One region of the Massilia scottii genome, then DNA from elsewhere that is predicted to be linked to it. Evidence: predicted binding sites of a transcription regulator. Region 1 holds the regulator's gene; each other region holds the start of a gene.

Region 1 (10,477 bases):
GTATGCGGGCCCACCGGCTCGGGCAAGACCACCACCCTGCACTCCCTGCTGGCCTACCTGAATACGCCCGACACCAAGATCTGGACCGCCGAAGACCCGGTCGAGATCACGCAGAAAGGGCTGCGCCAGGTGCAGGTCAACCGCAAGGCGGGGCTCGATTTCGCGACCGTGATGCGGGCCTTCCTGCGGGCCGACCCGGATGTCATCATGGTGGGCGAGATGCGCGACCGCGAAACTGTCGGCATCGGCATCGAGGCGTCGCTGACCGGGCACCTGGTACTGGCCACGCTGCACACCAACAGCGCGCCGGAATCGATCGTGCGCCTGCTCGACATGGGCATGGACCCATTTAACTTCGCCGACGCGCTGCTCGGGGTGCTGGCGCAGCGCCTGGCCAGGCGCCTGTGCAGCGCATGCAAGGAGCCCTACCGGCCGGACGGCGCCGAGATGGCGCAGCTGCTCGCCGAGTACTGCGCCGACCTGCCCCACGCCCACGGTACCGGCAGCGCGGCCGGGCAGGCGCGCAGCGCGCTGCTGGACGGCTGGCGCGCGCGCCATGCCGGCAGCGACGGCCACTTCACCTTGTTCCGCGCGCGCGGCTGCGCCGAGTGCAACAAGGGCTACCGGGGCCGGGTCGGCCTGCACGAACTGATGATCGGCACCGACCGCATCAAGCGCCTGCTGCAGGAGCGCGGCCGGGTCGCCACCGTGCTCGCCGCCGCCCTGGACGACGGCATGCTGACCCTGAAAATGGATGGCATCGAGAAGGTCCTGCTGGGCATCACCGACCTGCGCACGGTGCGCCAGGTCTGCATTCGGTAGCGCGCTGGCACGGCGCACCGCGAAAAAAAACGCCGGTCGCAACCGGCGTTCTTTGTCAGGCGCGTGCCTGGCTTACATGATGTGGGTACCGATCCACCACGCCACCGCGGCCATGAAGGCCGACGCCGGAATCGTGAAAACCCAGGCCCATACGATATTGCCGGCCACGCCCCAGCGCACCGCCGACATCTTCTGCGACGAGCCCACGCCGACGATGGCGCCGGTGATGGTGTGCGTGGTCGAGACGGGAATGCCGAAATAGCTCGACAGGATCAGGGTGATCGCGCCGCCGGTTTCGGCGCAAAAGCCGCCCACCGGTTTGAGCTTGGTGATCTTCTGGCCCATGGTCTTGACGATGCGCCAGCCGCCGAACAGCGTACCGAAACTGATCGCCGCATAGCACGAAATGATGACCCAGCTCGGCGGCGCCTTGTCGGCCGCGTCGGTGTAGCCGCTGGCGATGAGCAGCATCCAGATGATGCCCATGGTCTTTTGCGCGTCGTTGCCGCCGTGGCCCAGGCTATACGCCGCCGCCGATGCCAGTTGCAGGCGGCGGAACCAGGTATCGACCTTGCGCGGGGTCGACTTGACGAATACCCATGCGACAATGAGCATGATGATCGAACCGAGCGCAAAACCGAGCAGCGGCGCCACCACGATGAAGATGACGGTCTTGAGCAAGCCCGCGCCGATCAGCGCGCCGGTGCCCGACTTGGCCACCGCGGCGCCTACCAGGCCGCCGATCAGCGCGTGCGAGGAGGACGAGGGAATGCCGTAGTACCAGGTGATCAGGTTCCAGATGATGGCCCCGACCAGGGCCCCGAAAATGACGTAATGGTCCACCACCTTGGGGTCGATGGTGCCCTTGCTCAGGGTGGTGGCCACGTGCAGCCCGACCACGCCGATGGCCATGAAGTTGAACACGGCGGCCATGGCCACCGCGGTCTGCGGCTTGAGCACGCCCGTCGAGACGACGGTGGCAATGGCATTGGCCGCGTCGTGGAAGCCGTTCATGAAGTCGAACACCAATGCCAGGGCGATCAACATGCCGAGCACGTAAATGCTGATTTGGATATGTTCCATGCTCGTGCCGCTTACGCGTTTTCGACGATGATGCCTTCGATGATGTTGGCAACATCTTCGCAGCGGTCGGTCACGGTTTCGAGGATCTCGTAGATGGCCTTGAGCTTGATCAGGTTGCGCACGTCCGGTTCATCGCGGAACAGCTTCGACATGGCGGCGCGCATCACGTGGTCGGCATCGGACTCCAGGCGGTCGATCTCTTCGCAGATGGCGACGATCTTTTGCGAGTTGTCCATGTTGTGCAGCAGGCCGACGGCCGCCTCGACTTTTTCGCAGCAGGCCAGGCACAGTTCGGCCAGGCGCTTCGCTTCCGGGGTCACCGCTTTCAGGTCGTACAGCGAGACCGTCTGGGCCGCGTCTTCCATCAGGTCGAGGATGTCGTCCATGCGCGTGATCAGCTTGTGGATGTCGTCGCGGTCGATCGGCGTGATGAAGGTCTTGTGCAGCATGTCGACCGTGGCGTAGGTGATCTTGTCGGCTTGCTTCTCGATGCTTTCGATCGCATGGACGCGGTTTTCGAGGTCGTCGAAGTTGGTCATCAGGCCGACCATTTCATGCGCGCCCTTCACGCACAGTGCGGCGTGCTGGTTGAAGAGCTCAAAAAATTTGCCCTCGGTGGGCATCAGGCGTCCAAACATGGTTTCTCCGTTAAAGCGTTAAAGCGTTATTGATACTGCAGAAGGCCACCGCTCATGGCGGCGGCATCGTGATTTAGTCGCCCTGGTAGACCGCCAGGTTACCGCTGTAGTTACCGAACTTGGTGTACTGGCCGATCCAGGTCAGTCGTATCGAGCCGATCGGGCCGTTACGCTGCTTGCCGATGATGATCTCCGCGGTGCCCTTGTCGGGCGAATCCGGGTTGTAGACCTCATCGCGATACAGGAAGATGATGACGTCCGCATCCTGCTCGATAGCGCCCGATTCGCGCAAGTCGGACATGATGGGGCGTTTGTTGGGGCGTTGTTCCAGCGACCGGTTCAACTGCGACAGGGCGATCACGGGACAGTGCAGCTCCTTGGCCAGGCCCTTGAGGCTTCGCGAAATCTCGGAAATCTCCGAGGCGCGGTTGTCGCCCGGCTGGCTGCCGGTCATGAGCTGGATGTAGTCGATGATGATCAGGCCAAGCTTGCCGCACTGGCGCGACAGGCGCCGCGAACGCGCGCGCAGCTCGATCGGATTCAAGGCCGGGGTCTCGTCGATGTACAGCTGGGCGTCGTTCATTTTCTGGATCGCGTGCGTCAGGCGCGGCCAGTCTTCGTCGTTCAGGCGGCCGGTGCGCAGGCGGTGCTGGTCGAGCTGGCCGACAGAACCGAGCATACGCATGGCCAGCTGGGCGCCGCCCATCTCCATCGAGAAGATCGCGACCGGCAGGCCCGCTTCGATGGCCACGTTCTCGCCGATATTGACCGAGAACGCGGTCTTGCCCATCGACGGACGGCCGGCCACGATCACCAGGTCGCCCGGCTGCAGGCCGGACGTCATGCGGTCAAGGTCGATGAAGCCGGTCGGCACGCCCGTGATTTCGCTCTGGTTGTCGCGGCTGTAGAGTTCATCGATGCGCTCGACCACCTGGGTCAGCAGCGGCTGCACCGCGATCCAGCCTTGCGAGCCGCGCGCGCCCTGTTCGGCGATGGCGAAGATCTTGGACTCGGCTTCGTCGAGCATCTGCTTGACTTCCTTGCCCTGCGGGTTGAACGCATTGCCCGAAATTTCGTCGGCCACGGTGATCAGTTTGCGCAGCACGCCGCGGTCGCGCACGATCTCGGCGTAGCGCCGGATGTTGGCCGCCGACGGCGTGTTCTGCGCCATCGCGTTCAGGTACTGCAGGCCGCCCACGTCTTCGGCCTTGGCGATGTTGGTCAGCGCCTCGAACACGGTGATCACGTCGGCCGGTTTCGACTGGTTGATCAGCTTGACGATCTGCTCGAAGATGATGCGGTGATCGTAGCGGTAGAAGTCGTCCGCATGCATCATGTCGGCAATGCGGTCGAACGCGGCGTTATCGCGCAGCAAACCACCGATCACAGATTGTTCTGCTTCGATGGAATGGGGCGGGATGCGGAGTGCGTCGAGCTGCGGATCGGATGGTGCGTTCATGGCGCGAATTATACCTGCTTCGGGTCAACTGGCTGACATAATTGGGGGATTTTGGGCGTAAAAAAAGCCGGGAAGACCCGGCTTTTTTGTGGTTGTTATGCAAGCATGATACTTGCAAGGCAACTATATGAGGCAGTATGACTTAGGCAGCTTCGCCAACGACAGCGATGGTGATCTCGACAACGACGTCGGTGTGCAGGGCTACTGCAACAGCGTGTTCGCCTGTCGTTTTCAGCGGGCCGGTAGGCATGCGCACTTGCGCTTTTTCTACAGCGAAGCCAGCTTTCGTCAGCGCTTCAGCGATGTCGAAGTTGGTCACGGAACCGAACAGACGGCCATCGACGCCCGCTTTTTGAGCGATCGAGATGGTCATGCCGCCCAGCTTGTCGCCTTGAGCCTGGGAAGCGGCCAGCTTTTCAGCTGCTGCTTTTTCCAGTTCGGCGCGCTTGACTTCGAATTCAGCGACAGCCGATGCGGTAGCACGGCGAGCCATGCGTTGCGGGATCAGGAAGTTACGTGCGTAACCGTCTTTGACTTTAACAACATCGCCCAGGTTGCCGACGTTAACAACTTTTTCCAACAGAATGATTTGCATAGAGTTTCTCCAGTTTATCCGCAGCGATTAAGCGTGGTGCAGATCGGTGTATGGCAGCAGCGCGAGGTAGCGGGCGCGCTTGATTGCGGTGTCAACCTGGCGCTGGTAGTGCGCTTTGGTACCGGTCAGGCGTGCTGGCATGATCTTGCCATTTTCCTGGACGAAGTCTTTCAGGGTGTCTACGTCTTTGTAGTCGACCTGTTCAACGTTTGCTGCGGTGAAGCGGCAGAATTTCTTACGCTTGAACAGTGGGTTCTGTTGTTTGCGCTTTTCTTTAAGCTTGAGCTTGTTCTTGTCGAATTTTTTACCGAATGCCATTTGAGGCTCCTGTATCTAAAAATGTGCTGTCGCGTCAGGCGGCGGCACAGAAATCAATGATGTGAAACACCAGGCTTTTGCTGCTGCGGTTCTTCTTGGCCAAAAATCCCGTGAACTGATGCACGGCGCCCAATTCGGCCTGGCTGAATCGACCTGAAATCTCGCCCGCGGCAAGCGCGGTGATTTCAAATTCGACCAACCTGGCTACCCCTGCTTCCATCTGCTGCGAACTGTGCATCAGTGTGGCGGTCACGATCGGCACGCCGGCCGGGGTATAGCGCAATACGTCGCGCTCGCAAATCAGGGCTACGAACTGGAGTTGATTCACCGAGGTGAGGTCAAGTCAGGTTCAGGGATCCCGGTCAACAATTACGCTGCTGCGGCTGGAGCTGGCGCTGGAGCGGCTGCAGGAGCAGGGGCTTCAGTGCGGTGGCTCTTGGCTGCGTCTTCACGTTGTACCGATTTCATCATCGGCGACGGCGCGGTTTCAGCCTTCTTCATCTTAACGGTGAGGTGACGCAGCACGGCATCATTGAATTTGAACGCGGTTTCGAGTTCCACGAGGGTCTCGTTGTCGCATTCGATGTTCAGGCAGATGTAGTGCGCTTTTGGCAGCTTCTGGATCGAGTAAGCCATCTGACGACGGCCCCAGTCTTCAACACGGTGAACCGAACCGCCGCGCGTGGTTACGCTGGCTTTGTAGCGTTCGATCATCGCCGGGACTTGCTCGCTTTGGTCCGGGTGGACGATAAAAACGATTTCATAATGACGCATGCATAACTCCTTAGGGACGTTTAAACAAATGCCCACCTCGGCGTCAAGACGAGTGTGGGAAGGGAAAGCCGGCGATTATAGCGTGAAATAGAGCAACAATCAAGGGCGCATTGAGAAAGCTGTGCGATTGCGCGTCGTTCATGGCACGAAGTCGTCGTCGAGCAGTTGGGCCGGGGTGTAGGGTGGCTCCGGCGGGAAAGCGCTTTTCGGTAGCCGGGTTTCGATGGCCGCGCTACGCACGGCGTGCGCATACTCTTGTCGTGCCATGCGCTCGACCGCCCTGCTCAGGCTGGGACTGCGCTCCAGCAGCCGAGCAATTGCGCGGCGCTGCTCGTTGATGGTCGCCAGCCAGCTCGTCGACTTGCGCCGCGGCTGATACTGGCACTTGAGCAGGCGCATGATCAGAACGTGCAGCCGGCTACACAATTCCCTTTGATTGCGGCCGACCATTTCCTCAAACTCCTCCACAAGGTGTTCGACATCAAGGTGTTCAAAGTCCCTGGCGCGCAACAGCCTCACCTGTTGATCGATCCATTGGATCAGATCATCGTCGTAGTCAGCAAGTGGCACCCCGAGTCGATCCATGACCCGCCTCCTCTACCCTGTATTTCAGTTCACGGCCCCTCATCCGGCGAGTACGACGGCACGAAGTCGTCGTCGAGCAGCTGCGCGGCACTGTAAGGTAGCGCAGCCGGGAAGATGGACTCCGGCAGGCGTGTTTCCCAAGCGGCACGCCGGCGCGCTTCGGCATAGCGCCGCGCTGCTAGTTCGGGTATGTCGGCAACCAGACTGGGACTGTCGGCAATCAGCAATTCCACGCCAAAACGGGCGTCGTTCAGCTTGATGCACCAGTGCCGTGGCTTGTACCGTGGCCGCAACTGCAAACTGAGCAAGTACGCAGTGATATATTCAAGGTGCCCCTCGAGCTCACTCCGGTCGGCACGCACTGCGCCTTCAAGCTCGTCGATGAGGTTGTCGACATCAAGTAGCTCGAACTTTCCCATACGCAGCAACTCCGCCTGATCCTCAAGCCACAGCACAAAATCTTCCTCATAACCCACCCTTGGAACCTCAAGCCGATCCATGACTCACCTCCTCTGCTACTTGTTGGACAGCGCCCATCGCAAATAATTCGCCTGTTCGGCTAATTAACCCTTGCATTGCGCGAAATACTGTACAAAAATACAGTCTGTCCATATACACAGTCCCGCATACCGATGATCAAGCTCACTCCAAGGCAAGAACAAATCCTCAACCTGATCAAGGATGCGATCGAGAACACGGGCTTTCCTCCTACCCGTGCCGAGATCGCCAATGAACTGGGCTTCAAGTCGGCCAACGCGGCCGAAGAGCATCTGCAGGCGCTCGCGCGCAAGGGCGCCATCGAAATTTCGCCCGGCACCTCGCGCGGCATCCGCCTGATCGGCGCCAGCGTCGACGCCATTGCCATGCCGCCGCCGAACCTGCTCATGTCGCTGCCGCTGGTCGGGCGCGTGGCCGCCGGTTCGCCCATCCTCGCGCAGGAGCATGTGGAAGCGACCTACAGCGTGGACCCGGCGATGTTTTCGTCGCGTCCCGATTTCCTGCTCAAGGTGCGTGGGTGGTCGATGCGCGACGCCGGCATCATGGATGGCGACCTGCTGGCCGTCAAAAAGGTCGACAGCGCCAAGAATGGCCAGATCGTGGTGGCCCGCATCGGTGACGATGTCACCGTCAAGCGCTACAAAAAGACCGGCTCGCTGATCGAACTGCTGCCGGAAAATCCGGACTTCAAGGTGATCCACGTCGATCCCGCAACCGACGAGTTCGCGCTTGAAGGCCTGGCGGTAGGGTTGATGCGCAGCTGGAACTGAGCGTGCGGGCGCGGTTCCACTGCGCCCTTGCCGCCTAGTCGCCCTTGCGCGGCGCTGTCGCCGCCGCTTCGGTGACGATGCGGTTGTGTTCCTTGATGTAGGCGTCGGTGGCGGCACGCCACGCGCCGAAGTCGGCCAGCACCAGCTTGGCCGAGACCTTGGCGTTTTCGGCGATGCCCGCATACACGCCTTCCAGATACACGCGCGACTGCTCGGTTTCTTCCTTGGTCAGCAGGTCGGCCACATCCTTGGGAATGCGCTTGGTCAGCGGGCTGGCCTCGTTCAGGTTGCGCACGAAGCCGTTGTAGCAATCCTGCCAGGCCGCGACCTTGGCCGACACGCTCTCGATTTCTTCGTTCTGCTTCGACATGGCCGGAATGCGCGGCGCCGGGCAACGGAACTGGCCCGTTGTCAGGTCGGCGCCATCGTATTTGCCGATCCAGTAATCCAGGTCGGCACGGCGCGCATCGCGCTTTTTCATCATCTCCAGCGAGCCGGCCGCAGTCTTGTTACCCTTGGCGGCGGACTTCTTGAACCAGGCTTCGGCCTTGGCCAGGTCGACCGTGCCGGCCTCGCCGTAAAAATACATCTCGCCCATGTGCAGCTGGGCTTCGGCGTTGCCGGCGTTGGCCAGCTTGGTGTACAGCTGCAGCGCTTGCGGATAAGCCTTTTTCGCGAACAGGGCGTTGGCGTTGGCCAGCTCGTCCGCGTGCGCCACGCCGGCGAGCATCAAGCCCAGGCAGAACAGGTATTTCTTCATCGCGTGTAGGACCTTGTATTTGTACGAACCATGTGGACAAACCCGCATCGTCACCAGATGACATGACAGGGCGGCGCGCGCCGTCCTGCCCCGTTCAATCCAGCGCGGAGCGGAAGTCGTCGAGCAAGTCAGCCGTGTCTTCGATGCCGACCGACACCCGGATCAGCGATTCGGCGATGCCCATGCTGGCGCGCCGCTCGGCGCCCATCTCGTAGAAGATGGTGTGCGAGACGGGAATGACCAGGGTGCGCGTATCGCCCAGGTTACTGGCGGAGATACCGAGCTTGAGGCGATTGAGGTAATCGAAGCAATCGATGCCGTCTTTCAGTTCAAAGCTCAACAGCGAACCGTAAGCCTTGAACAGATCGCTCGCCAGCGCGTGCTGCGGATGCGATGCCAGGCCCGGGTAATACACCGCCGCCACGCGCGCGTCGGCTTCGAGCATGCGCCCGACTGCCAGCGCATTGGCCGAAGCGCGCTCCATGCGCAGCGCCAGCGTTTCCGCCCCCACCGCGATGTGGTGAGCCGCTTCCGGCGCCAGCGAGGCGCCGAAGTCGCGCAGGGCCTTGGCGCGCAACTGCGCCATGCCCCACTGCGCCGGCGCATTGCGCTTGTAGTTGGCCGCAATGTTCGGGAACGCGCTCCAGTCGTATTCGCCGGTATCGGTCAGGCTGCCGCCAAGCGCATTGCCGTGGCCTCCGATCGACTTGGTCAGCGCATTGACCACCAGCCCCGCACCGACCGTTTTAGGCCGGAACAGGTAGGGCGACGTCATGGTGTTATCGACCACGAACAGAATGCCGCGTTCCCTGCACAGCCGGCCGATGCGCGCCAGGTCCGCCACCTGCGTGCGCGGGTTGGCGATGGTTTCGACGAACACCAGGCGCGTGGCCGGCGTGAGCGCGGCTTCGACGTTGGCCACGTCGGTCGCATCGGCAAACGCCACCTCGACGCCCTGCCCGGCCGCCGTTTGCCACAGGCTGTTGGTGTTCCCGAACAAGAACGACGACGACACAATGTGGTCGCCGGCGCGCAGCAGCGCCTGGAACACGGCGCCGATGGCCCCCATCCCGGTCGCAAAGCACAAGGTCGATACGCCGTCTTCCATCTGCGTGATCTTGTCTTCGAGCGCGGAGATGGTCGGATTGCCCTGGCGGCCGTAGCGAAAGCCCGGCTCCTTCCCCTGGAACACCGACGCCAGCTGGCGCGCGTCGTTGTAGCCGAAGGTCACCGAGGTGTGAATCGGCTTGTGCAGCGACCCATGCTCGATCGGCTTTTGCCGGTCGTTGTGCAGGATGGTCGTGGTGAAGCCGTAGCTTTTCTTCTCGCTCATCAGTTACTCGGCGGTCGCCAGGTTCAGGTTCAGCTGGGTGCGCGCCGCATCTTCGGCCGGTGCGGCTTTCGGATTGTGGCGCGCGAATTCCAGCCGGTCCAGATACGCGGGCGTGACGTCGCCAGTCACGTACACGCCGTCGAAGCAGGATGCCTCGAAGCTGGTCAACGCCGGGTTCACGTCCGAGATCGCGCGCTTGAGCGCATCGACGTCCTGGTACACCAGGGCGTCGGCCGTGATCTCGCGGCAGACTTCCTCGGTGCTGCGGCCGTAGGCGATCAGTTCATCGCGGGTCGGCATGTCGATGCCGTACACGTTCGGGAACAGCACCGGAGGCGCGGCCGACGCGAAGAACACGTTGCGCGCGCCCGCTTCACGCGCCATCTGCACGATTTCCTGGCTGGTGGTGCCGCGCACGATCGAGTCGTCGACCAGCAGCACGTTCTTGCCCTTGAATTCGGAACCGATCGCGTTCAGTTTCTGGCGTACCGACTTGCGGCGGATCGCCTGGCCCGGCATCAGGAAGGTGCGGCCGATGTAGCGGTTCTTGATGAAGCCTTCGCGGTACTCGACACCGAGTTTGAGCGCCAGCTGGATCGCGGCAGGACGCGAGGAATCGGGAATCGGCATGACCACGTCGATCTCGCCCGACTTGAACTCCTGGCGCACCTTGTCGGCCAGGTACTCGCCCATTTTCAGGCGCGTGGCGTAGACCGAGGCGCCGTCGAGAATCGAATCCGGGCGGGCCAGGTACACGTACTCGAAGGCGCACGGGTTGAGCGACGGATTGTCGGCGCACTGGCGTTCGTGCAGCTTCATGTCCATGTCGATGAACACCGCTT
Region 2 (10,477 bases), on a different contig from region 1:
GTCGCCGCTGCTCCTTGGGGCGGCGCGCTGGGGCGGGGCGGCGTTTCTGCTCTGGTACGGCCTGCGCAGCTGGCGCGCCGTGTTCGCGAGCGCCGCGCTGACGGTGGCGCCCGAGGCCGCACGCACCGGCGCGCGCCAGGCACTGGTGAGCGTGGTGGCGCTGTCGCTGCTCAATCCGCATGTCTATCTCGATACGGTGGTCCTGCTCGGCGCCATCGGTGGCAACTTTACTCCGCCAGAACGCCCGGCCTTTGCGCTGGGCGCGATGAGCGCCTCGGCCCTGTGGTTCTGCGCGCTCGGCTATGGCGCCACGCGGCTGTCCGGCCTGTTTGCCCGTCCCGCCGCCTGGAAATGGATCGACGGCCTGACCGGCACCATGATGCTGGCGCTGTCGGCCTCGATCGCCTTCGGCGCCTGAAGTCCAGCACCGTCATTCGCCGGCCGCCATACGCCATTCGCCGAAATCCGCTGGGCACCGCCGCCGCGCCGTTGTATCGTTGCGCCTGAACTGACTACAGGAGCAAACGTGTCCAATAAATCCTCTTACGAGTGGCGCAAGCAATTGATGTGGGGCTTGCTGCTGATCGGCTTCGGCACCATCGTCCTGCTCGAGCAGATGGACGTGATTCACGTCGACGGCCTCTGGCATTACGCACCGCTGGTGCTGACCGTCATGGGCCTGAACAAGATGATCGGCTTTCCGACCGCGAAAGACTTCACCACCGGCCTGTGGATGGTGTTCCTGAGCCTGTGGCTGCTGGCCACGTTCGAAAACCTGTTCGGACTGACCTTCAGCAACGGCTGGCCGATCCCGGTCATCTTCTGCGGCGTCACCATGATCCTCGAACCGTTCATCGAACGCCGCCTCGCGCCCGAGCAGGAGACCCACGATGAAACATGATTCCCGCACCTCCGGCGTGCCCAACCAGGTCTGGATCGGCCTGGCGGTGATCGGCTTCGGTTTGCTGTTCCTGCTCGATAACCTGAACATCATCGACCGCCACCGCGTGCTGTATTTCTGGCCCGTGCTGGTCGTCATCGTCGGACTGGTCAAGTTTGCCGGGGCCGAATCGCGCCACGAACGCCTGGTGTTCGGCCTGATCGCCGCCGCCGGCGCCGTTCTCACCCTCAACCGGCTCGGATACGGTTACTTTTTCAACGCCCGCACCCTGTGGCCGGTGCTGATCATTTTGTTCGGCATCGGCGTGATCCACAAAGCCATGCGCAAGCGCGTCACGCCGCCCGGCGTGCCGCTCAAGGACGGTGGCGCGGCCACGCCGGACGCCGATGCCGACGCCGTCGTCGATATCACGGCCATTCTCGGCGCCTTCCAGCGCCGCATCAGCACCCCGGCCTTCCGCGGCGGCGACATCAGCACCATCATGGGCGACTGCGTGCTGGACCTGCGCGAATCGTCGATCGTCGGCGAGGCCGAACTGAATGTGTTCGCCGTCATGGGCGGCATCACCATCATGTGCCCGCCCGACTGGAGCATCGTGCTCAAAGGGGTGCCGATTCTCGGCGGCTTCGAGGAAAAAACCTCGCCCGCGCCAGGCACCGGCAAGCGCCTCACCATCCGGGGCTACGCGATCATGGGCGGCGTGGAAGTGCGCAACTGATGCAGGGGCCGTTTTCCACGCGGCGCGGCGCGGGCCTGTACCTGCTCGCGTGGCTGCTGCTGGCGATCGTGTTCGCGGGCCTGATCGTGGCCGCCACCGGCGCCGCCTGGACCAACGGCTTGCTCTTTGCTGTACCGGTGACGCTGGTGTATGCCTGCGCCACCGGCTTTTCCAGCTATTACCTGTGCCGCGCCTATCCGCTGGGCGAACGCAGCGCCATCTCGGTGCTGCTGGTCTTTTTCGTGGCATCGCTATTTGCCGGCTTGCTGTGGACCGCGCTGTGCGCCGCGTGGAACAGTGCCTGCGAATCGCTTGGCCTGTCCTGGGCCGGCGTTCCCATGACCGCCCCCCTGCAAGCGATGATCGTGGGCCTGGGCGTGATTTTGTACGCGATGGCCGCGGTGGCGCACTACCTGGCGCTCGAATTCCAGCGCGCGCGTGCGGCCGAACGGCGCGGACTCGAAGCGGCCCTGATGGCGCAGGACGCCGAGCTGCGCATGCTGCGCACCCAGATCGATCCGCATTTTCTGTTCAACAGCCTCAATTCGATCAGCGCGCTCACGTCCATCGACCCGGCCCGCGCGCGCGACATGACCTTGCGCCTCGCGGATTTTTTCCGTCACAGCCTGGGGCTGGAAGCGAACCGCAAGGTCACCCTGGAAGCGGAAGCGACGTTGGCGATGCACTTCATCGCCATCGAAAAAGTGCGTTTCGGCGCGCGCCTGAACGTCGAGCAGGAGATCGACGCCGGCGCGCTCGATTGCCTGCTGCCGCCGATGATCCTGCAGCCGCTGGTCGAAAACGCCGTCAAGCATGGCATCGCCAACCTGACCGGCGGCGGCACCATCCGCATCGCGGCGCAGCGCGCCGGCTCGGTCCTGAAAATCGTCGTGGAAAACGATGTCGACGACGATCCGTCCGTCGCCGGAAAGGGGATCGGACTGGCCAACGTACGCCAGCGCCTCGCCGTCGCCTACGGCCACGAGGCCGGCATCCACTGGACGCGCGAAGCGCGCCTGTTCCGGGTCGCGCTGACGCTGCCCGCCCACACGAAAGAACTGGAACCATCATGCGCGTCATAATCGTCGACGATGAAGACCTCGCGCGCGGCCTGGTGCGCGAGTTTTTGGGCAAGCATGCCGATATCGACATCGTGGCCGAATGCGCGAACGGCTTCGACGCCGTCAAGGCCATCACCGAACTGGAACCGGACCTGGTTTTCCTCGATATCCAGATGCCCAAGCTGAATGGTTTCGAGGTCGTGGAACTGGCCGGCGCCAAGGCGCGCTACATATTCGTTACCGCTTTCGACCAGTACGCGCTCAAGGCCTTCGACATCCACGCCGTCGACTACCTGCTCAAACCCTTCAGCCAGCAGCGCCTCGATGCCGCGCTGGCGCATGCGCGCACCAGCGTCGCCAAAGTCGGGGTCGACGCCGTGCTGCGCGAGACCGCGCTGCGCAACAAGCCGCTGGAGCGGGTCCTGATCCGCGATGGCGCGCGCGTCCACATCATCGCCGCCGGCCAGATCGACTACATCGAAGCGCAGGACGACTACGTGCGCATCAGCGCCGACGGCAAGCATTACCTGAAAAACCAGCGCCTGTCGGAACTCGAAAGCCAGCTCGATGCGGCCCTTTTCGTGCGCATTCACCGTTCCTGGCTGCTTAATCTCGGCGCCATCGAGCGCATCGAGCAGGGCAGGGACAGCCACACCGCGATCCTCAGGGATGGCACCCGCCTCCCGGTCAGCCGCAGCGGCTACCAGAAGGTCAGGGCCTTGATCGGCTGATCTGCGACGGTGATAAGTAGTTAGGTCGACGCCGTGCGCGCCTGGTCCACATGCCACCAGCGCGGCAGCAGTTCGCGCACCTCGGGCTGGGCGAAGCGGTCGTCGATCAGGTACACCACGCCGCGGTCGCCCTCGGTGCGGATCACGCGGCCGGCTGCCTGCACCACCTTCTGCATGCCCGGATACAGATACGTGTAGTCGTAGCCCGCACCAAACGTCGCCTGCATGCGCTGGCGTATCTGCTCATTGACCGGGTTCATTTGCGGCAGCCCGAGCGTGGCGATGAAGGCGCCGATCAGGCGCGCGCCCGGCAGGTCGATGCCTTCGCCGAAGGAGCCGCCCAGCACCGCAAAGCCAACCCCGCGGCTCTCGAGCGTGAAGCGCCCCAGAAAAGCATCGCGCTCCGTTTCGGCCATGCGGCGCGGCTGGCGGAACACGGGGATGCCGGGGAATTCGCGTTCCACCCGGTCGGCCACCTGGTCGAGATAATCGAAGCTGCTGAAAAACGCCAGGTAATTGCCTGGCTCCTGCGCGTACTGGCGCGCGATCAGCGCCGCGATCGGCTCCACCGATCTGGCGCGGTGGGTAAAGCGCGTGGAAATGTCGCGCACCACATGCACGCTTAACTGATCGGCCACGAAGGGCGAGTCGATGTCGACCCAGGCCGTGTCCGGCGGCAGGCCAAGCGCATCGCTGTAGTAGTTCCAGGGGCTGAGCGTGGCCGAAAACAGGGCCGTCGCGTGGGCCAGCGCAAAGCGCGGTTTCAAAAACGGCGCCGGCACGATGTTGCGGATCGCGAGCGTGGACGCGTGCGCGCCATCGCGCGTGCAGTCGACCATGGAGTGCTCGGCAAAGGTCTCGGCCAGCCGGGCGAAGTGCATGGCGTTGAAGTAAAAGCGCTGCAGGTCCGGCTCCATCGGCCCCGGGTTCTCCGCCAAAAAATCGGTGATCGCGCTCGACGCAGCCTGCAGCGCTTCGAGCAGCTTCCCGGGCGGCGCGGCGAGTACCTCATAGTCCGCGCCATCCTTGGACGGCCAGCTGCGCCCCACCTTATCGAGCGCCTTTTTCAGGTGCGCCGGCGCCACCGCGCGTGCCGCCCGCAATTGGCCGCGTTCCAGGTCGGCCGAATACATCTTGCGCGCGCGCGACACCATGTTGTGCGCCTCGTCCACCAGCACGCTGACCCGCCACTGGTTCGCCAGCGCCAGCCCGTACAGCATCGCGCCCATGTCGAAGTAGTAGTTGTAGTCGCCCACCACCACGTCGCTCCAGCGCGCCATTTCGCTGCCCAGGTAGTACGGGCACACCTGGTGCGCCAGCGCGACTTCGCGCAAGCCTTCGCGGTCGAGCAGCGTCACCTCGCGCGCCGCGCTGCGCGCCGCGGGCAAGCGCTCGTAGAAGCCCTTGGCCAGCGGGCAGGAGTCGCCGTGACAGGCTTTGTCGGGATGCTCGCACGCCTTGTCGCGCGCGACCAGTTCCAGCACGCGCAGCGGCATGCCGGGCGCGCTGCGCTTGATCGCCTGCGCCGCGTCGAGCGCCAGCTTGCGCCCGGGAGTCTTGGCGGCGAGGTAAAACACCTTGTCCAGGCGGTGCAGCGGCGCCGCTTTGAGCACCGGGAACAGGGTGCCGACGGTCTTGCCGATGCCGGTCGGCGCCTGCGCCAGCACGCAGCGCGCGCTGCTGTTGGCGCGGAAGATGGTTTCGGCCAGGTCGCGCTGGCCCGGACGAAAGGCCGGATGCGGGAAGCGCAGCGCGCCCAGCGCCGCGTCGCGCGCTGCGCGGTGCGCCAGTTCCTGCGCGGCCCACGCCACGAAGCGCTCGCACTGTTCGGCGAACATCGTGCGCAGGTCGTCGGCGCTGCGGGTTTCGCGCAGCACGGTTTCGGTCTGCTTGCCGATGTCGAAATACACCAGGGCCAGCGACACCTCGTCAAGCCCGAGCTGCGCGCACAGCAGGTGCCCGTATACGCGCACCTGCGCCCAGTGCAGGTGGCGGTGGTTGGCCGGCATCCGTTCAAGGTCGCCGCGGCAGGTCTTGATTTCTTCGATCAGGTTCCGGGCCGGATCGTAGCCGTCGGCCCGTCCGCGCACCAGCAGCGGGCCGTATTCGCCGGACAGGCTGACCTCTTTCTGGTAGCCCGGGCCGCGCCGCTCGGCCACCACGGCGTGGCCGGCGATGCCTTCCTGGGCCGTGGGCGAGGGCGTGAAGCGCAGATCGAGGTCGCCCTGCTTGGCTGAAAATTCGCACAGGGCGCGCACCGCCACAACGTAGCTCACGCGCGCCTCACGAACACGGCTGCGCCCACTGCAGGTAGCACACTGAAATGGGCATCTGGTGCGCGGCGCAGTATTCGATCCAGCGCAGCTGGTTGTCCTGCAGGCGGTCGCCCGGGCCCTTCACTTCGATCATGTTGTAGCGCCGCTCGACGGGCCAGAACTGGATCAGGTCGGGGAAGCCGTTGCGGTTGGCCTTGATGTCGAGCAGGATGCGCTCGCACCATTTTTTCAGGTGCGGCGCGGGGATGCAGGCCAGCGCCATCTCCAGCAGGTCGGCGCTGAGCGCTTCCCACGCCACGAACGGTGACTGGATGCCGCGCTTGCCGTCGTAGTTGGCGCGGATCGTGTCGTGGTAGCGGCCGTCGTCGAGCTGGTCGAGGCAGGCGCGGAACTCGCGCTCGCGCCGGCGGTAAAAATCGGCGCTGTGCAGGTCGGCCGGGCCGCGGTGGAACGGGTGGAAAAACGCCCCCGGAATGGCGCTGAAGATCGGACGCCAGCACAGCAGGCCGAACAGGGAGTTGATCAGCGCATTCTCGACGTAGTACACGGGCGCGTCGGCGCGCGCCAGATGGTCGCGCACGATGCCTTCGACCCACCAGCCGGGTTCAGGCGGCATCGGCAGGCTCAGGTCGAGCCGCGCCACAAACGGATTGCGGCGCGACGGCAGCGGCTGGTGCCCGAGTTTGCGGCGCAGGCGCGGCGCGATGCGCAGCAGCTGCTGGCGCTCGGCGTCGCTTTCGGGTGCGGCCTGGGCCCGTTCGAGCAGCGCGTGCGCCTCGGCATGGCGCTCGTGTTTTTCCAGCACACGGATGGCGCGCGCCCGCGCCCCGGGATAGTTGCAGCAGGCGTAGAGCGCGAACGCCTGGCCCCAGTCTTTTTGCTTTTCCACATGCTGGGCGATCTGGAACATCAACCGTTCGCGCCGGCTGTCGATCCATTCGTTGTCGAATTGGTCGCGCGGCAGGCTGGCCAGCACCTCGGGCAGGGCGTCGCCGGCGCGAAAGCGCTCCTTGCACTGGTGCAGCGCCAGGTAGTCGTCGACATCGCGCCGGGCGCGAAATCCGCGCGAGGAGGCCGAAAACTCGACCTTTTCATACTGAAACAAGCCGAGGTCGGACAGCACGAATTCGGTCCAGTCCTGGCGCAGGTTGCCGAAGAAGATCAGGCGCAGGCGGTCGCACAGGGCCTTGACGGGGATGCTGTAGACGGTGTCGGGCGAGTCGCGGTACCAGGCGGAAAATGCGCGGGCGTCGCCGAACGCTTCGCGCAGGGCGGCCAGCTGCTCGGCCTTGCGCGCGTTTTTCTCGTGCAGGGACAGGCTGAAAATGCTCCCGATTTCGGCCTTGAGCAGCAGCTCGAACAGTTCGTCGAGCGTGATCACCGGGTCGCACTGGACCCAGCCTGTGGGCAGCAGGTGGCGCGCGGCCTCGACCGCGCAGCCGATTTCCGCATAGTTCAGCTTGCTCGCGCGGAAGACCATGCCCTTGCGCATGACCATGCGCACCAGCAGCGCGCGCGATGCCTGCGGCAGCGACGGGAACGTGGCGATGAACGCTTGCTCCTCATCGGTGAGCAAGTCGCTGTAACGCCCGGCAATCCATTCCAATACCTGATGGAAGTTGTCCAGGTAGTAGAACTCATTCTCAAGAACTTTGCGCATCGTACTGCGGGCAATCGACCGATACCTGTAATTATGTACAGTATATCGCCAGTGGCCGTCAAACCCCAGCAAAATCACGTCAAGTGCGTGCGGCCGTGGTTTTCAGGGTTCGCTCAGGTAGTGCCGGCGCGGCAGCGTCAGCCGGGCCGCCGCCGTCGGCACGGGTTGGCCCAGGTAGCGCCGCGGCAGGCTGGCGAAGGAGAACAGGGTGTCGAGCGCACCGGTGTCGGCATGCCGGGCCTGCTGCACCTGACTGGCGGCAGCGGAGGCCGACACCTTGCGCTTCACCGGAACCGGCGCCTTGCGCGCGGCCTTGCGCGCCGCCGCGCTGTTGGCGGCCTGCGGATGTGCCGGTTTTCCCGCCTTCAAGGCGACATGCTTGACCGTCGCGGCGGCCAGCTTGCCGCGCTCGCGCACCTTGACGCTCGTTTTGACCACCGCCGCCGGCCGCGCCTGGACCATCGCCGGGGCCATCGCCGGCGCAGGCCGCGCCTCGGCGGGCGTGAGCAGCACCAGTGGCGGAATGGGCCCCGAGGCAAGCACCGGCCGCCTGGGCGCATCGTCCTTTTCATCGATGATCACCACCGGCTTGCCCTTGGCCGGCTCGGGCGCGGCCTGGCTGGCGGCGGCGATCTTGAGCGCATGGGGCGAGCTGACGTTTTCCTGGGTCAGCATGGCCACCGCCGCAATCAGGATCATGATCGTCACCACCGCCACCGCGGCGAAGACAATGCGCAGATGGCGGTTCTTCGCCTCGCTGCCGGCGGCGAAGCTGCGCCCGACCGCGGCATAGGCTTGCTGCTCGATATCGTAGGCCCGCCGGGTGCTCAGGCGCTGGTCGGGCAGGGTGCTGGGATAGCTGTTTTGGGCGGGAATGGACACGGACAACTCCTGGAGGTGAGAACACGGACATTCCGATTAGAAACAATTCCAGTCGGAATGCTTCTGATATTTGTCGTGCTTTCGGGTCCAGCTGTCAGGTCGTTTGAGCCGCATCAAATGTCGGCAGATTTTGCAACACCGTGAAGGGAACCAAGAGTGGCTTGATCAATCGCAACCGGCGGTTGCATCGCTGATCCAATAATGGTGTTTGCACCCACATGCCGCGGCCCAGGTCGCGGCGCCACCAGGAGAACACGTTGAGAGATTTTGCACACAAGGCGGTCGGCCGCCTCGCGACACGCAAGCGCATTACCTTGCTGGTGCTGGTATTGGTGGTGTGCGGGGGCGCCGTGGCCTGACGCGCGCTGCCGGACAATAAAAAACCGTCGTTGCCGCAAGCGCGGCAACGACGGTTTTTTATTGTCAGAGCGGAATGGAGCTTGTTACGCCGCGTTCTTTTCAGCCGGCGCCACCTGCGCGGTGGCCTTGGCGATCTGGTCTTCCACCACCTGCACCGCCTGGCGCGTTGCCTTGGTTACCTGTTCGTAGCCCTGGAATGCATTGTCGATCGCGGTCTTGATGATTTCCACCGCATTTTCGCTGCCCGGCTTGACGTTTTGCGTCACGTCGTAGATCAGCGCCGTGAGGGTGCTTTTGGCTTCGGCGATATGGGCGTCGGCAGCCTGCGTGAATTCGCTGTGGATGTCGTCGATGATCACCTTGAGCTGTTCGCCGTACACCACCGCGCCCGCCATCGGCCTGGCGTGGGCCGCTGCCACGTCCATCGCCGCTTTCGGGTCCTTGGCCTGGCTCATTTCCTTGCCCATGGCCATGGTGCCTTGCACCGAATTTTTTGCAGTCGTCATGTTCAGCGAGACAACCTGTTCCACGCCCTGTACCGCTTTGCTGGTCAGGGCGTTAAAGGTCATCATCTGGAGTTCAAAAAGCGTCTTGGTGGCGGATGCAAATTGTTCGGGATTCGTAAACATTGACTTCTCCTCAGTTGGAATGGATGCAACGGACAGCTTTCAGTCTTCTCCTCTGTGTTTTTTTACCTATCATTTGGCTATTATTTAGCAATAAGCAACTTCGTGCAATGGCTATCTCGATAGGGACCGCCCGCCTTTTCCCAGCCGGGTCCGAGCGGCGTCTGGTGACAGACCAGTTTGCCGTCGGCCTTGCTGCGCCAGGTGAACCAGGGTGCGGGCGCGGCAAGCAGCGCTGCGCAGGCGCAGGCGAGCAGGGCGGTTACACCGAGTTTGCGGAAAGTTATCATATGCCAGAGCGAGCATAGTCTCTTCACGCCGCAAGTCAAGCGTGCCGCGTGCCGGACCCGGCCGTCAGCCGCTGTCCTGGCCGTTCATGGCGGGGGCGATCGCAGGCAGGCGCAGGCGGAAGGTGGAACCCTTGCCCAGTTCGCTATCGAGTTCGATGGTGCCGCCCAGCACGCCGCTGACGATGTTGTGCACCACATGCAGTCCCAGTCCCGATCCGCCCGTGCCGAGCCTGGTGGTGACGAAGGGGTCGTACACGCGCGGCATCAGCGGCGCGGCGATGCCGGCGCCGTTGTCGGCGACCGACACGACCACGCTCGCTTCCGGCCCGGCGCCCGCGCCGATCACGATGGCGCCGCGCGCATCGTCGGCGAATGCGTGCACCAGGCAGTTGTCGACCAGGTGGGTCAGCACTTCGGCCAGCGGGCCCGGGTAGCTGTCCATCGCCAGCCCGGGCGCGACCTCGGCGCGGATGTCGACCTCGCGATGGCGCGCCAGGATGCGCAGCGGCGGCAGCAATTCGTCGACCAGTTCGCACAGCATGAAAGCGCGCCGCTCCGAACTGCTGCGGTCCACCGCCACCTGCTTGAAGCTGGCCACCAGCCGCGCCGCGCGCTCCAGATTGCGTGCCAGGATCTGGGCGGCTTCGTCGGCCTCGCCGAGGAATTGTTCCAGCTGCGAGCGGCGCAGGCCGGCCTCGAGGCTGCCACTGACGGTGCGCGTTTTCTCGGCCAGGCAGGTGGCGACCACCAGGCTGTTGCCTATGGGCGTATTGAGTTCGTGCGCGACGCCGGCCACCAGCGCGCCGAGCGCCGCCAGTTTTTCGCGCCGCACCAGTTCTTCCTGCGCGCGCGACAGGTCGGCGGTGCGCACCGCCACCAGTTCCTGCAGGTGGTCGCGGTGCTGGGCCAGTTCCGCTTCGCGCCGCGTGCGTTCGATGGCAATCGCCGCCAGGTGGGTCGCCACGCCGATCA
Region 3 (10,477 bases), on a different contig from region 1:
CGTGGTGCGGCCAGCAAGGTCGGCCAGTCAACGAGCAACGGTTGGGCCTGTTCGTAATGCGAGTGGCACTAAGCTGATCCAGATTATACGAATCACGGCCTACTCGCGTTCTGAAGAACATTCGCAAACAAGCTTCAAGCTAGCCAAACAAATCAAGCTGCCCCGTCGCGTTGCCGCATTGCTTGGCCGGCGCCGTCGGCACCACCAGAGGCCGCTTGAACTGTGAGGTATCGAGTTGCGCAAAGCGCCCGCCGGTGGCGTTCATGCCCAGCCGCTCCACCGCCTTGACGAAACGCTGACGTATCAGATCTGCCCACACGCCCTCCCCCTGCATGCGCTTGCTGAAGTCGCTGTCATAGTCCTTGCCGCCGCGCATTTCGCGCACCCGGTTCATCACGCGCTGCGCCCGTTCGGGAAAGTGCGCCTGCAGCCATTCCTGAAACAGCGGATTGACCTCCCACGGCAGGCGCAGCACGACGTAGTGCGCGCTCACTGCCCCGGCGTCGCGCGCCGCTTCCAGCACCCGTTCGAGCTCGGGCTCGGTGACGAAGGGAATCACCGGCGCGACGCTGACCCGCACCGGGATGCCGGCGTCCGTCAGCCGCCTGATGGTGCGCAGACGCCGTGCCGGCGCCGCCGCGCGCGGCTCCAGCGTGCGCGAAATTTCCGGGTCGAGCGTGGTGACGGTGACAGCCGCAATCGCCTGGTTTTTCGCCGCCATGGCCGCGATCAGGTCGATGTCACGCTCGATCAGCGACGACTTGCTGATCAGCGCTACCGGATGCTCGCAATCGTGCAGCACCTCCAGCACGCGCCGCGTGATACCCATGCCGCGCTCGCAGGGCTGGTAAGCATCGGTGTTCACACCCAGGGCGATCGGCTCGGGCACGTAGGATGGCCTGGCCAGCTCGCGCCGCAGCAAATCGGGCGCGTTGACCTTGGCGAACAGGCGGCTCTCGAAGTCCAGCCCGGGCGACAGACCAAGGTAACTGTGCGATGGCCGCGCAAAACAATAGATGCAGCCATGCTCGCACCCGCGGTAGGGGTTGAGCGAGACATTGAAGGGAATGTCGGGCGAGGTGTTACGGCTGAGGATGGTTCTGGCGAACTCGTCAGTTACCTGGGTGCGGAACGGTGCCGGCGCCTCGTCCTCATCGTCTTCATGCACCCAGCCGTCGTCGAAGCGCTCACGCGCGTTGACTTCGTAGCGGCCCTGCAGGTTGGTCACCGCCCCGCGCCCCTTCTGCGCTGCCAGCGGACGCGGCGGGAGCATGACGCTTTCTTCAAAGTCCTTGTCGTGATCGGTCACCGCAGCACCTATTTAACTGTATAAACATACAGTATTCTACGTCGGTGCCGCAGCTTGTTCAAGCAGCGTTCAAATCCGGCCTTGATGCAGCACAAACGCATCGATGAGATCATCGAAAGCGCGGCTCAGCGGGAGGAACTTGTCATGGTCGCCGTCGATCTCGCCCAAGGCATGGCAAGCGGCCTCCAGCGTCGAGAGCTGGTCCGGCGCGTGCGCCTTGCGAATGCGGTAGCGCGATGGCGGCATGTCGTTCAGCGGCAGCCGGGGCAGCGCATGCAGCAAGGGGTTCAGATAAAGCATCTTGCGGCTTTTGCGCCAGGTGCCGTCGAGCACCACCAGCAGCAGCCGCCCAGGCGCGTGCAACAGCTCCGGCGGCAGTGGCGGGGGCGCCGGCATGCCGAGCGACCTGTCGTCCGGCGTGTCGGGATACAGCAGCACGGCGCGCCGGCCTTCCACCGTCAGCAGTTCGCCGAGCTGTGCCGGATCGATCACCTCGCCCGCGACCAGCGTGCTGCCCGACACGCTCAGGTGCAGCAGGCGCGCGCTGCCCTTGGCGTTGCTCACTTCCATGGGATGCTGCAGGATCAGCAGCCGCACCGCGCTCTCGACGGGACTGATCCAGCGGCAAATGCAGGCCACGGCAGGCCGCGCACAGTGCGCGCAGACGCTGCGCCGGGCCGGCCCGGCTTGTCCCTGCTGCGCGGGGGCGTTCACCGAGCCAGCCGCAGTGGGTGCCGGCGCTCGCGCGTCAAATGACCGCACGTCAGGCGGATTCCAGGAGTGAGATTTTTCATGTTGGCGAAGGGCGCAAGCCCTGAATTTGACAGCAGCCGCATGTTAACACCTGCGTAACACCTGCGCTCTGGTATCGCGAGAAAAATTTCTCATAAGAAATATTTTACCAATATCCGGCATCAACCCCGGGGGCCACGACCATCCCAGCAACAAAGCGTGCAATCCATAACTATTTTTCGCATGCCCTCCCCCAAATTGCCATTCCGGTATTGCCCAGGAGTATCTACCTGCATAAAATCAGATCATTCCTTTAGGCAATCCAATCCATCGGAGCCCACCATCGCTACCGTTTTTCCCCGCGCCCTGCGCCTCCTCCTGACTGCCCTGGTGACCGGCTTCACCCTGCTGCCGTCGGTGGCGATCGAGCAGGAATTGCCGCTCGACTACCGGCTCAACGAACAGGTGATCGCCGTTCCCGCCGGTCCGTCCAGGCAGTCGGAACTGCAGACCACCGTGTTCCGTCCCAACGGCGCCGGCCCGTTTCCCTTGCTGATCATCAACCACGGCAAGGAATCGGGCGAGCCGCGCAAGCAGACCCGCGAGCGCTTCATCTACATGGCGACCGCCTTCGTCAAGCGCGGCTATGCGGTGCTGGTACCGATGCGGCGCGGCTTTGCCGGCTCCACCGGCAACTACGCCGACCATGGCTGCAACATGACCGCCAACGGCTACGCCCAGGCCAGCGATGTGCTCGACACCATCGACTTCGCGCGCCGCCAGAGCTGGGTCGATCCCGCACGCATCGTCGTCGCCGGCCAGTCGTACGGCGGCCTGGCCACCATCGCCCTGGGCACGCGCGATGTTCCCGGCGTGCGCGGCCTGATCAATTTCGCCGGCGGCCTGCGCGACGACGCCGACCGCTGCGACTGGCGCGCGCAACTGGTGCAAGCCTTCGCCAACTATGGCGCCGGCAACAGGATTCCCAGCCTGTGGATGTATGGCGTGAACGATTCGCTGTTCGGGCCGGAGCTGGTGGCGCGCATGCACGCGGCCTTCGAGCGTGCCGGCGGCAAGGCGCGCCTGGTCGAATTCGGCGCCTTCAAGCGCGACGCGCACGGCATGATCGCCAGCCGCGACGGCGCCGGCATCTGGTGGCGCGAAACCGAACGCTTCCTGCAGCAGATCGGCATGCCGACCAGCGAAGTGGTCGCCGTGGCCGACGCGCCGACCGTGCCGAAAACCGATTTCGCCCGCGTCGACGACATCGCCGCCGTACCCTACCTGGGCGAAAAGGGTCGCGCCGCCTACCGCGAGTATCTGCACAAGATGACCCCGCGCGCCTTTGCCGTCTCGCCCAGCGGCGCCTGGTGCTGGGCCGAGGAAGGGGAAGATCCGCACGCGCGCGCGCTGGCCGCCTGCGCGCGCACCAGCGGCCAGCCGTGCCAGCTGTACTCGGTCGACGACTACGTCGTGTGGCAAGGCAAGCTGGCTTCCAGCGACGCTGTTGCCGACAGCGGCGGCGCGGGCACCGGCAGCCTCTGATGTAACGCCACAGCCACAGCCACGCGGCGAATGCGTGGCGAATGCGCGACGAACGCGTGCGCGCGCCAAATGCATATACAATGTGCCGACGTTTTTTCTCGTCTGGAGAGAATCATGTTGTCACCTATCCTCCGCGCAGTCCTCGCTCCCGCTCTCTTCCTGTCCTGCGCCTTCCAAGCGGCCTCAGCAGCAAACAACTATCCGATCGTACTGGTGCACGGCTTCCTCGGCTTCGGCCCGGAACAGTACACCCGCACCGGATTCAAATACTGGGGCGGGTTCGACGATATCGTCGGCCACATGCGCACCCATCAGGGCCAGCACCAGGTGTGGGCCGCCTCGGTCGGGGCGATCAGCTCGAACTGGGACCGCGCGGCCGAACTGTACTACCAGATCAAGGGCGGCTGCGTCGACTACGGCAGCAGCCACACGGCCAGGTTCGCCAGCTTTGGCGCGCTGCGCAAGCCCGAGGGCAAATGCTGGGCCGCCGACCCGGCCAACAATCCGCAGGGCTACCCGGCCGCGCTGTACCCGGCCTGGGATGCGCGCCACCCGATCCACCTTGTCGGCCACAGCCAGGGCGGCCAGACCATCCGCGCCCTGATCGAACTGCTCGAAAACGGCTCGCCCCACGGCGACGAAGGCGGCGGCGAGCTGTACAAGGGTGGCAAGACCGGCTGGGTCGTCAGCGCCACCACCATTTCCTCGCCCAACGACGGCACCAGCCTGCGCGACGCCATGGGCGAATCGGGCGCGGCGCTCACGCAACTGGCGAGCGGCATCGCGGCCTTCGCCAGCATCGGCAACGTGGCGCAGCCGGTGCACGATTTCGGACTCGAACAGTTCGGCCTGCGCAGCACCTCGGTCGAACCGCCGGCGGCCTATCACCAGCGCGTGCTGGCCGCGCCGTTCTCGAGCCGCGACAACTTCGACTCGGCCCAGGCCGAAATGACGCCCGACGGCGCGCGCACCTTCAACGACTGGGCCAAGACCTCGCGCTCGGTGTATTACTTCTCGATCAGCAACCAGGCGACCGAGGCCGGCAGCGCGTGCTGCAACAACACCGACCGCCTGCTCTTCCCGCTCCAGAACCCGTCCTTCCAGTATCCGCGCGCCGACATGGCGTCGCTGACCCGGCCGTATGCGGGCGAGTGGGTGATACCGTCGGCCGGCAAGCGCGGCATGGGCTCGTACGCGCTGGCCGTCGCCGGCCGGGTGCCGGTCGACCACAACTGGTTCGCCAACGATGGCGTGGTCAACACGGTCAGCATGCGCGCGCCGTCCGGGCATCCGGCGCGCGACTACGATGGCACGCCGGTGCGCGGCAGCTGGAATTTCCTGCGCAATTACAAGACCTACGACCACTTCGACATGATCGGCTGGCCCAAGCAGGGGCCGCGCGTGTATCCGATCTACGACGCGCTCGCGGCCATTTTGTACGGATTATGACGGGCTGAGCGTGCGCGACCAGGCCTGCAACTGGGCCACGGTCGCGGTCACGCCGCCGCATACGATCACCAGCACATTCTTGAATGCGCTCAATTCAGGACGGCCGGCGTAAGCCACCGCCAGCGAGGCGCCGCAGGCCGGTTCCACCACCACCCGGTGGTCGTCCATGAAGCGGATGCAGGCCGCCACCGCCGCCTGGTCGGTGACCACCATGCTGCTCATCGGATGCACCCGGGTCCAGTCGAACGCCGCCTGCGACACCTGGCGCGAACCGAGCGTGGTGGCGATGCTGGCGATGCGTGGAAGTTCGATGCGTTCGTCGGCCTCGATCGATTGCGCCAGGCAATCGGTGCCGTCGGTTTCGACGGCGAACAGCGGCACCTTGTCCCAGCCATTGCGGCGCAGGCCTTCGATCACGCCGCACATCAACCCGCCCCCGCCCACCGACAGCACCACCGCGTCGGGAATCACGCCGGCATGCGCCACTTCATCGATCATGGACGCGTGCCCGGTCCACAGCAGCGGATCGTCATAGGCGTGGATGAAGGCGTCGTGTTCGCCCACCATCGACAGCGCCAGCGCGTTCGCTTCGTGAAAGGAAGCGCCGTGGACGATGACTTCGGCCTGCTCGCGCCGCATCAGTTCGCGGGCGCGCTCGCTGGTCGTTTCCGGCGCCACCACCACCACCGGCAAGCCCAGCTGACGGCCCGCATACGCGGCGGCAAGACCCGCATTGCCGCCGGACGAAGAGATGAAGCGTTTCGCCCCGCGCCGCGCGTACTCTTCGCAGGCGTGGCCGATGCCGCGCAGCTTGAACGAGCCGGTCGGCTGCAAGGCTTCCATCTTGAGCCAGACCGTCTGGCCCGGCTTGCTCATGGCCGACGAAGCGAGCAGTGGAGTGTCGATATGTAATGTCATCGTAAGGTCGTGATCCCGTAAAGTTGTACACCGAAGTCAAAGTTCCCCGAGCCGCGCGCGCAGCGCCGCCGCCTGTTCGCCGCAGGCGGCGCGCGCGGCGTCATCCATCTTGAACAGGTTGCGGTACACCATGCCCAGGCGCTGGTTGCCCGACAGCTGCTGCGCATTGCGCTCGAAAAAATCCCAGTACAGCGCATTGAACGGACAAGCCGTCTCCCCCAGGCGCGCTTTTTTATCGTAGTGGCAGCCCTTGCAGTAGTCGCTCATGCGGTCGATGTAGGCCGCGCCCGATACGTACGGCTTGGTCGCCAGCAGGCCGCCGTCGGCGAACTGGCTCATGCCGATCGTGTTCGGCATCTCCACCCACTCGAAGGCGTCGACATACACGCCAAGATACCACTGATGCACCTGCTTCGGTTCGAGTCCCGCCAGCAGCGAAAAGTTCCCGATGATCATCAGGCGCTGGATATGGTGGGCGTGCGCATCGTCGAGCGACTGGCCGATGGCGTGCCGCAGGCAGCGCATTTTGGTCTTGCCGTCCCAGAACCAGGATGGCAGCGGCGTCGTGTGGCCGAACACATTGTGCTCGCCGTAGCCGGGCATATTGGCCCAGTACACGCCGCGCACGTACTCGCGCCAGCCGAGGATCTGGCGGATGAAGCCCTCCACCGCGTGCAGCGGCGCGTGGCCGGCGCGCCAGGCGTCTTCGGCTTCGGCGATCACCTCGCGCGGGTGCAGCATCTTGGTATTGAGGGCGAACGAGAGCATCGAATGAAACAGGCGCGGAGCGCTGGTGTGCATCGCATCCTGGTAGTCCCCGAAGTGCGGCAGGCCATGCTGGATAAAGGCGTCCAGGTGGGTGAGCGCTTCGGCGCGGCCTTGCGGCCAGACGATGCGCGCCGCGTCGGGGCGGCCGAAGCTGTCCACCCCGGCGGCCTGGATGCTGTCCCACAGCGCCGAATGATCGTGCTGCGCGCGCGCATCGAACGGCTCGGGCGGCGCGCCGCGCCACGGCTTGCGGTTGTCGTGATCGAAGTTCCACTGGCCGCCGGCCGGCTTGCCGCCCTGTTCGACCAGCACGCCGTGCACCAGGCGCATCTGGCGGTAAAAATACTCCATCAGCCACTGCGCGCGGCCGGCGAAGATGCGTTCGGCCTCGTCGCGCGCGGTCAGGAAATGTTCGCTGCCGACCATCGTCCCCGGCACCGGCAGCCGCGCCGCGTAATCGGCCAGCTGCAGGTCGAGCCGGTATTCGTCCGGCTCCTGGTATTCGAACCGGGTGGCGCCGTAATGGGCCAGCAGCGCGTCGATGTTGGCGGGGATCGCCTGCAGGTTGGCCGGATCGTCGATGCGCAGGTAATGCACGCGGTGGCCCTCGCCTTCGAGCTGGCGCGCCAGCGCGCGCATGGCGGCGAAAATGGCGATGATCTTCTGGGCGTGGTGGTGGACGTAGCCGGTTTCCTGGCGCACTTCCATCAGCACGTAGACGACGTCGGCGCGCGCTTCGGAAAACCAGCTGTGCAGAGGATTGAGCTGGTCGCCCAGGATCAGTCGCAGCGTTGTCGTCGATGGCGGCATGGTTGGCGGGCAGGTCCGATCGGAGAGCGCCAGTTTATCACGCGCCGCCCGCCTCCATCGGCCGCGCCGCGCGCGCCAGCAGCAGCGCCGCCAGTTCGGACGAATCGACCGGCTTGACCAGGTGATGGTCGAAGCCGGCGGCGAGCGCCAGGCGCCGGTCCTGCTCCTGGCCGTAGCCGGTCACCGCGATCAGGGTCGCGCCCAGCATGCCGTCGGCCGCGCGTATCTTGCGCGCCAGCTGGTAGCCGTCCATGTCGGGCAGGCCGATATCGAGGATGCATACGTCCGGCACATGGCGCGCCGCGCTGGCCAGCCCGGCGTGCGAGCCGTTTTCGGTGAGCACATCGTAGCCCGATGCTTCGAGCAGCATCGACAGCATCAGCGCCGCATCGGGATTGTCGTCCACCACCAGCACGCGCAGGGGGCGCTGCGGCGCGGCCGGCCGTTGCGCGATGGGTGCGGGCGCCGGCGCCTGGCCGGCCAGCAGCGGCAGGCGCAGGGTCAGCACGCTGCCCTTGCCCACACCCTCGCTGGCGGCGCCGACCTGGCCGCCGTGCAGTTCGACCAGGCTGCGCACCACCGCCAGGCCCACGCCCAGGCCGCCCTGCGAGCGGTCGGCGCTGCGTTCGCCCTGGGTGAACAGGTCGAACACGCGCGGCAGCAGGTCGGCACCCATGCCGATGCCGTCGTCGCGCACCGTGAGCACCAGGTGCTGGCCGTCGAGCCCCAGCTCCAGCACGATATTGCCGCCGTCGGGCGTGTACTTGGCCGCGTTGTTGAGCAGGTTGGTCAGCACCTGCACCACCCGCTTATGGTCGCTCATCACCGACACCACGCCGGGCGGCAGCAGCACCGCCAGCCGGTGGCGCCGCGCTTCGATCAGCGGGCGCACCTGCTCGACCGCGTCGCCGATCATGCGCTTCATGTCGTGCGGTTTCTGGTCGGTCGAAATGAGGCCGCGCGTGACGCGCGAGACGTCGATCAGGTCATCGACCAGCGCCGTGATGTGGGCGGTCTGGCGGATGATGATGTCGGTCGTCTCGCGCAGGCGCACGTCGTCCAGGCGCACATGCTTGAGCAGCTGGGCCGCGCAGCTGATCGGCGCCAGCGGGTTGCGCAGCTCGTGCGAGAGCATCGCCAGAAATTCATCCTTGCGCCGGTGAGCGTCGCGCAGGTCTTCTTCGGCGCGCAGGCGTTCGGTGACGTCGAGCGTCACGCCGCGCACCGCGAACGGCTCGCCGTCGGCGTCGCAGCGTACCTTGCCGCGGATGTCGAGCCACAGCATGCGCCCATCGTCGGCGCGCCTGAAGCGCACGATCTCTTCGTAGCCGCCCGCTTCGGCGATGGCGCGCTCGCGGGCGCGGCGCATGCGCGCCACATCGTCCGGGTGGATCGATTCGCTGAGCGTGTCGATATCGGGATCGCGCCGCCCCAGCACCAGTTCGGCGTTATCCGAAAACACCATCTTGCCCGAGCCGATTTCCCAGTCCCACACCACCATGCGCGCCGCGTTCATGCCTTCGGACAGGCGCTCGGCGCTGTCGGCACTGGCCAGCTGCGCGGCGTGCGCTTCGCTCACGTCGTGGCCCTGCACGAAGATCCCGGTGGTGCGCCCGTCCTTGTCGAACAGCGGCTGGTACAGCAGGTCGATATGACTCTCGGTGACCGGCCCGTCCGCCACCCGCTGCACCGCCACGCGCAGGCCGCGCCCGACGAACGGCTTGCCGCCGCGGTAGACCTGGTCGAGCAGCTGTTCGTAGCCCTGGCCGCGCACGTCGGGCAGCGCCTCCCACACCGGCTTGCCCAGCAGCTCGCGCTGTCCCACCAGCTGGTAGTAGGCTTCGTTGACCATCTCGAACACATGCTGCTCGCCGGTCAGCACGGCGGTGAAGCCCGGCGCCTGGTTGAACAGGTCGCGCAGGTGCCCGCGTTCGACCATCAGGATACGGTTCATCGCCTGGTGCATCTGGACCTGGTTGAAATGGTCGTTCGCCGCATTGGTCCTGGTGTATGGCTCGACCGAGGCCACGTGCGACTGGCGGTCGAAGCGGTACAACTCGGTCACGTCGATGGCGTTCTGCGCCACGAAGGCGGTGCTGCCGTCGGCACCGCCGATCGGCGTGTGCACGGTGCTCCAGAAACGCTCCTCGAAGCCGCCGCCCGCATCCGGCGCGCGCGGCACCGAATAACGCAGGAAGGCCGTGGTGTCGGGCTTGCCGCTGGCGATGGCGCGCTGCAGCGAGGAGCGCACCTCGGCGATGTTGGTCGAGGCAGGATCGTCCGGATTTTCAGGGAAGGCGTCGAACACGTAACGCCCCAGCAAATCGGCTTCGTCGCGGCCGGTCGCGCGCAGGTAGGCGTCGTTGGCGCCGATGATGTTGAGCTCCAGATCCATCAGCAAATAGGGATAGGGGGAGGCGCGAAACAGCGCCTGGTAATCGGGTAGTCTGGTCATGGGGAATTGTCGCATGCGCACCCGCGCGCAAGGGGGGGGCGTGTTGCCAAACCGCACACCTGAAAAGTTGTTTTCAGTACAGCTAACGTGCGTGGCACGACATAGTGTATGCAGTAAAATTATGCTTTTGAAATGTGGCGCCCAGTCCCGTGCCCAGGACCCCCTCCATGAGCCAGGCCAATCCCGAACATCCTCCAATGGACTTGTCGAGCTGCGACAAGGAACCGATCCGCACGCCCGGCAGCATCCAGCCGCACGGCTTCCTGCTGGCGCTCTCGCCCACGCTGGAGGTGCTGCAGGCGAGCGCCAATCTGGAACAGATGATCGGGGCCGACGCCGCGCGCGCCATCGGCCAGCCGCTCGAACGGGTGATCGGCGAGCAGGCCGGCCTGCAGCTGCGCCCGGAGATCGATGCCGCCGGCATCGGCCAGCGCCCGCTCTACCTGTGCACCCTGGGGATCGGTCCGGCGCGCCATTTCGACGTGCTGGCG

Evidence for each region. The regulator LexA, encoded in region 1, represses DNA repair genes until DNA is damaged. The targets are predictions, from matches to a motif close to ACTGTATNNNNATACAGT.
Region 2: RBA41_RS07410 (VRR-NUC domain-containing protein) is a predicted target of LexA. The motif match lies at 7,372-7,389, and genes of this name have one in related genera.
Region 3: RBA41_RS13695 (PA0069 family radical SAM protein) is a predicted target of LexA. The motif match lies at 1,325-1,342, and genes of this name have one in related genera.

The regions. Positions count from the first base shown of each region.
Region 1 is NZ_JAVCWM010000016.1:69,764-80,240, reverse strand. Features, by position in the region: gene RBA41_RS21750 (GspE/PulE family protein) at 1-822, shown strand, start outside; gene RBA41_RS21745 (inorganic phosphate transporter) at 895-1,905, opposite strand; gene RBA41_RS21740 (DUF47 domain-containing protein) at 1,917-2,543, opposite strand; gene RBA41_RS21735 (replicative DNA helicase) at 2,617-4,002, opposite strand; gene rplI (50S ribosomal protein L9) at 4,145-4,597, opposite strand; gene rpsR (30S ribosomal protein S18) at 4,625-4,915, opposite strand; gene priB (primosomal replication protein N) at 4,950-5,243, opposite strand; gene rpsF (30S ribosomal protein S6) at 5,285-5,689, opposite strand; gene RBA41_RS21710 (DUF29 domain-containing protein) at 5,828-6,274, opposite strand; gene RBA41_RS21705 (DUF29 domain-containing protein) at 6,304-6,774, opposite strand; gene lexA (transcriptional repressor LexA) at 6,907-7,542, shown strand; gene RBA41_RS21695 (tetratricopeptide repeat protein) at 7,577-8,302, opposite strand; gene RBA41_RS21690 (cystathionine gamma-synthase family protein) at 8,397-9,635, opposite strand; gene purF (amidophosphoribosyltransferase) at 9,639-10,477, opposite strand, start outside.
Region 2 is NZ_JAVCWM010000004.1:298,892-309,368, reverse strand. Features, by position in the region: gene RBA41_RS07440 (LysE/ArgO family amino acid transporter) at 1-418, shown strand, start outside; gene RBA41_RS07435 (LiaF transmembrane domain-containing protein) at 527-901, shown strand; gene RBA41_RS07430 (LiaI-LiaF-like domain-containing protein) at 891-1,619, shown strand; gene RBA41_RS07425 (sensor histidine kinase) at 1,619-2,701, shown strand; gene RBA41_RS07420 (LytR/AlgR family response regulator transcription factor) at 2,689-3,411, shown strand; gene RBA41_RS07415 (ATP-dependent DNA helicase) at 3,432-5,687, opposite strand; gene RBA41_RS07410 (VRR-NUC domain-containing protein) at 5,695-7,347, opposite strand; gene RBA41_RS07405 (hypothetical protein) at 7,450-8,229, opposite strand; gene phaP (TIGR01841 family phasin) at 8,673-9,218, opposite strand; gene RBA41_RS07395 (ATP-binding protein) at 9,570-10,477, opposite strand, start outside.
Region 3 is NZ_JAVCWM010000008.1:195,844-206,320, forward strand. Features, by position in the region: gene RBA41_RS13695 (PA0069 family radical SAM protein) at 140-1,273, opposite strand; gene RBA41_RS13700 (tRNA-uridine aminocarboxypropyltransferase) at 1,379-2,023, opposite strand; gene RBA41_RS13705 (dienelactone hydrolase family protein) at 2,432-3,586, shown strand; gene RBA41_RS13710 (esterase/lipase family protein) at 3,701-5,035, shown strand; gene RBA41_RS13715 (pyridoxal-phosphate dependent enzyme) at 5,030-5,953, opposite strand; gene RBA41_RS13720 (cryptochrome/photolyase family protein) at 5,990-7,531, opposite strand; gene RBA41_RS13725 (PAS domain-containing hybrid sensor histidine kinase/response regulator) at 7,569-9,986, opposite strand; gene RBA41_RS13730 (ATP-binding protein) at 10,154-10,477, shown strand, end outside.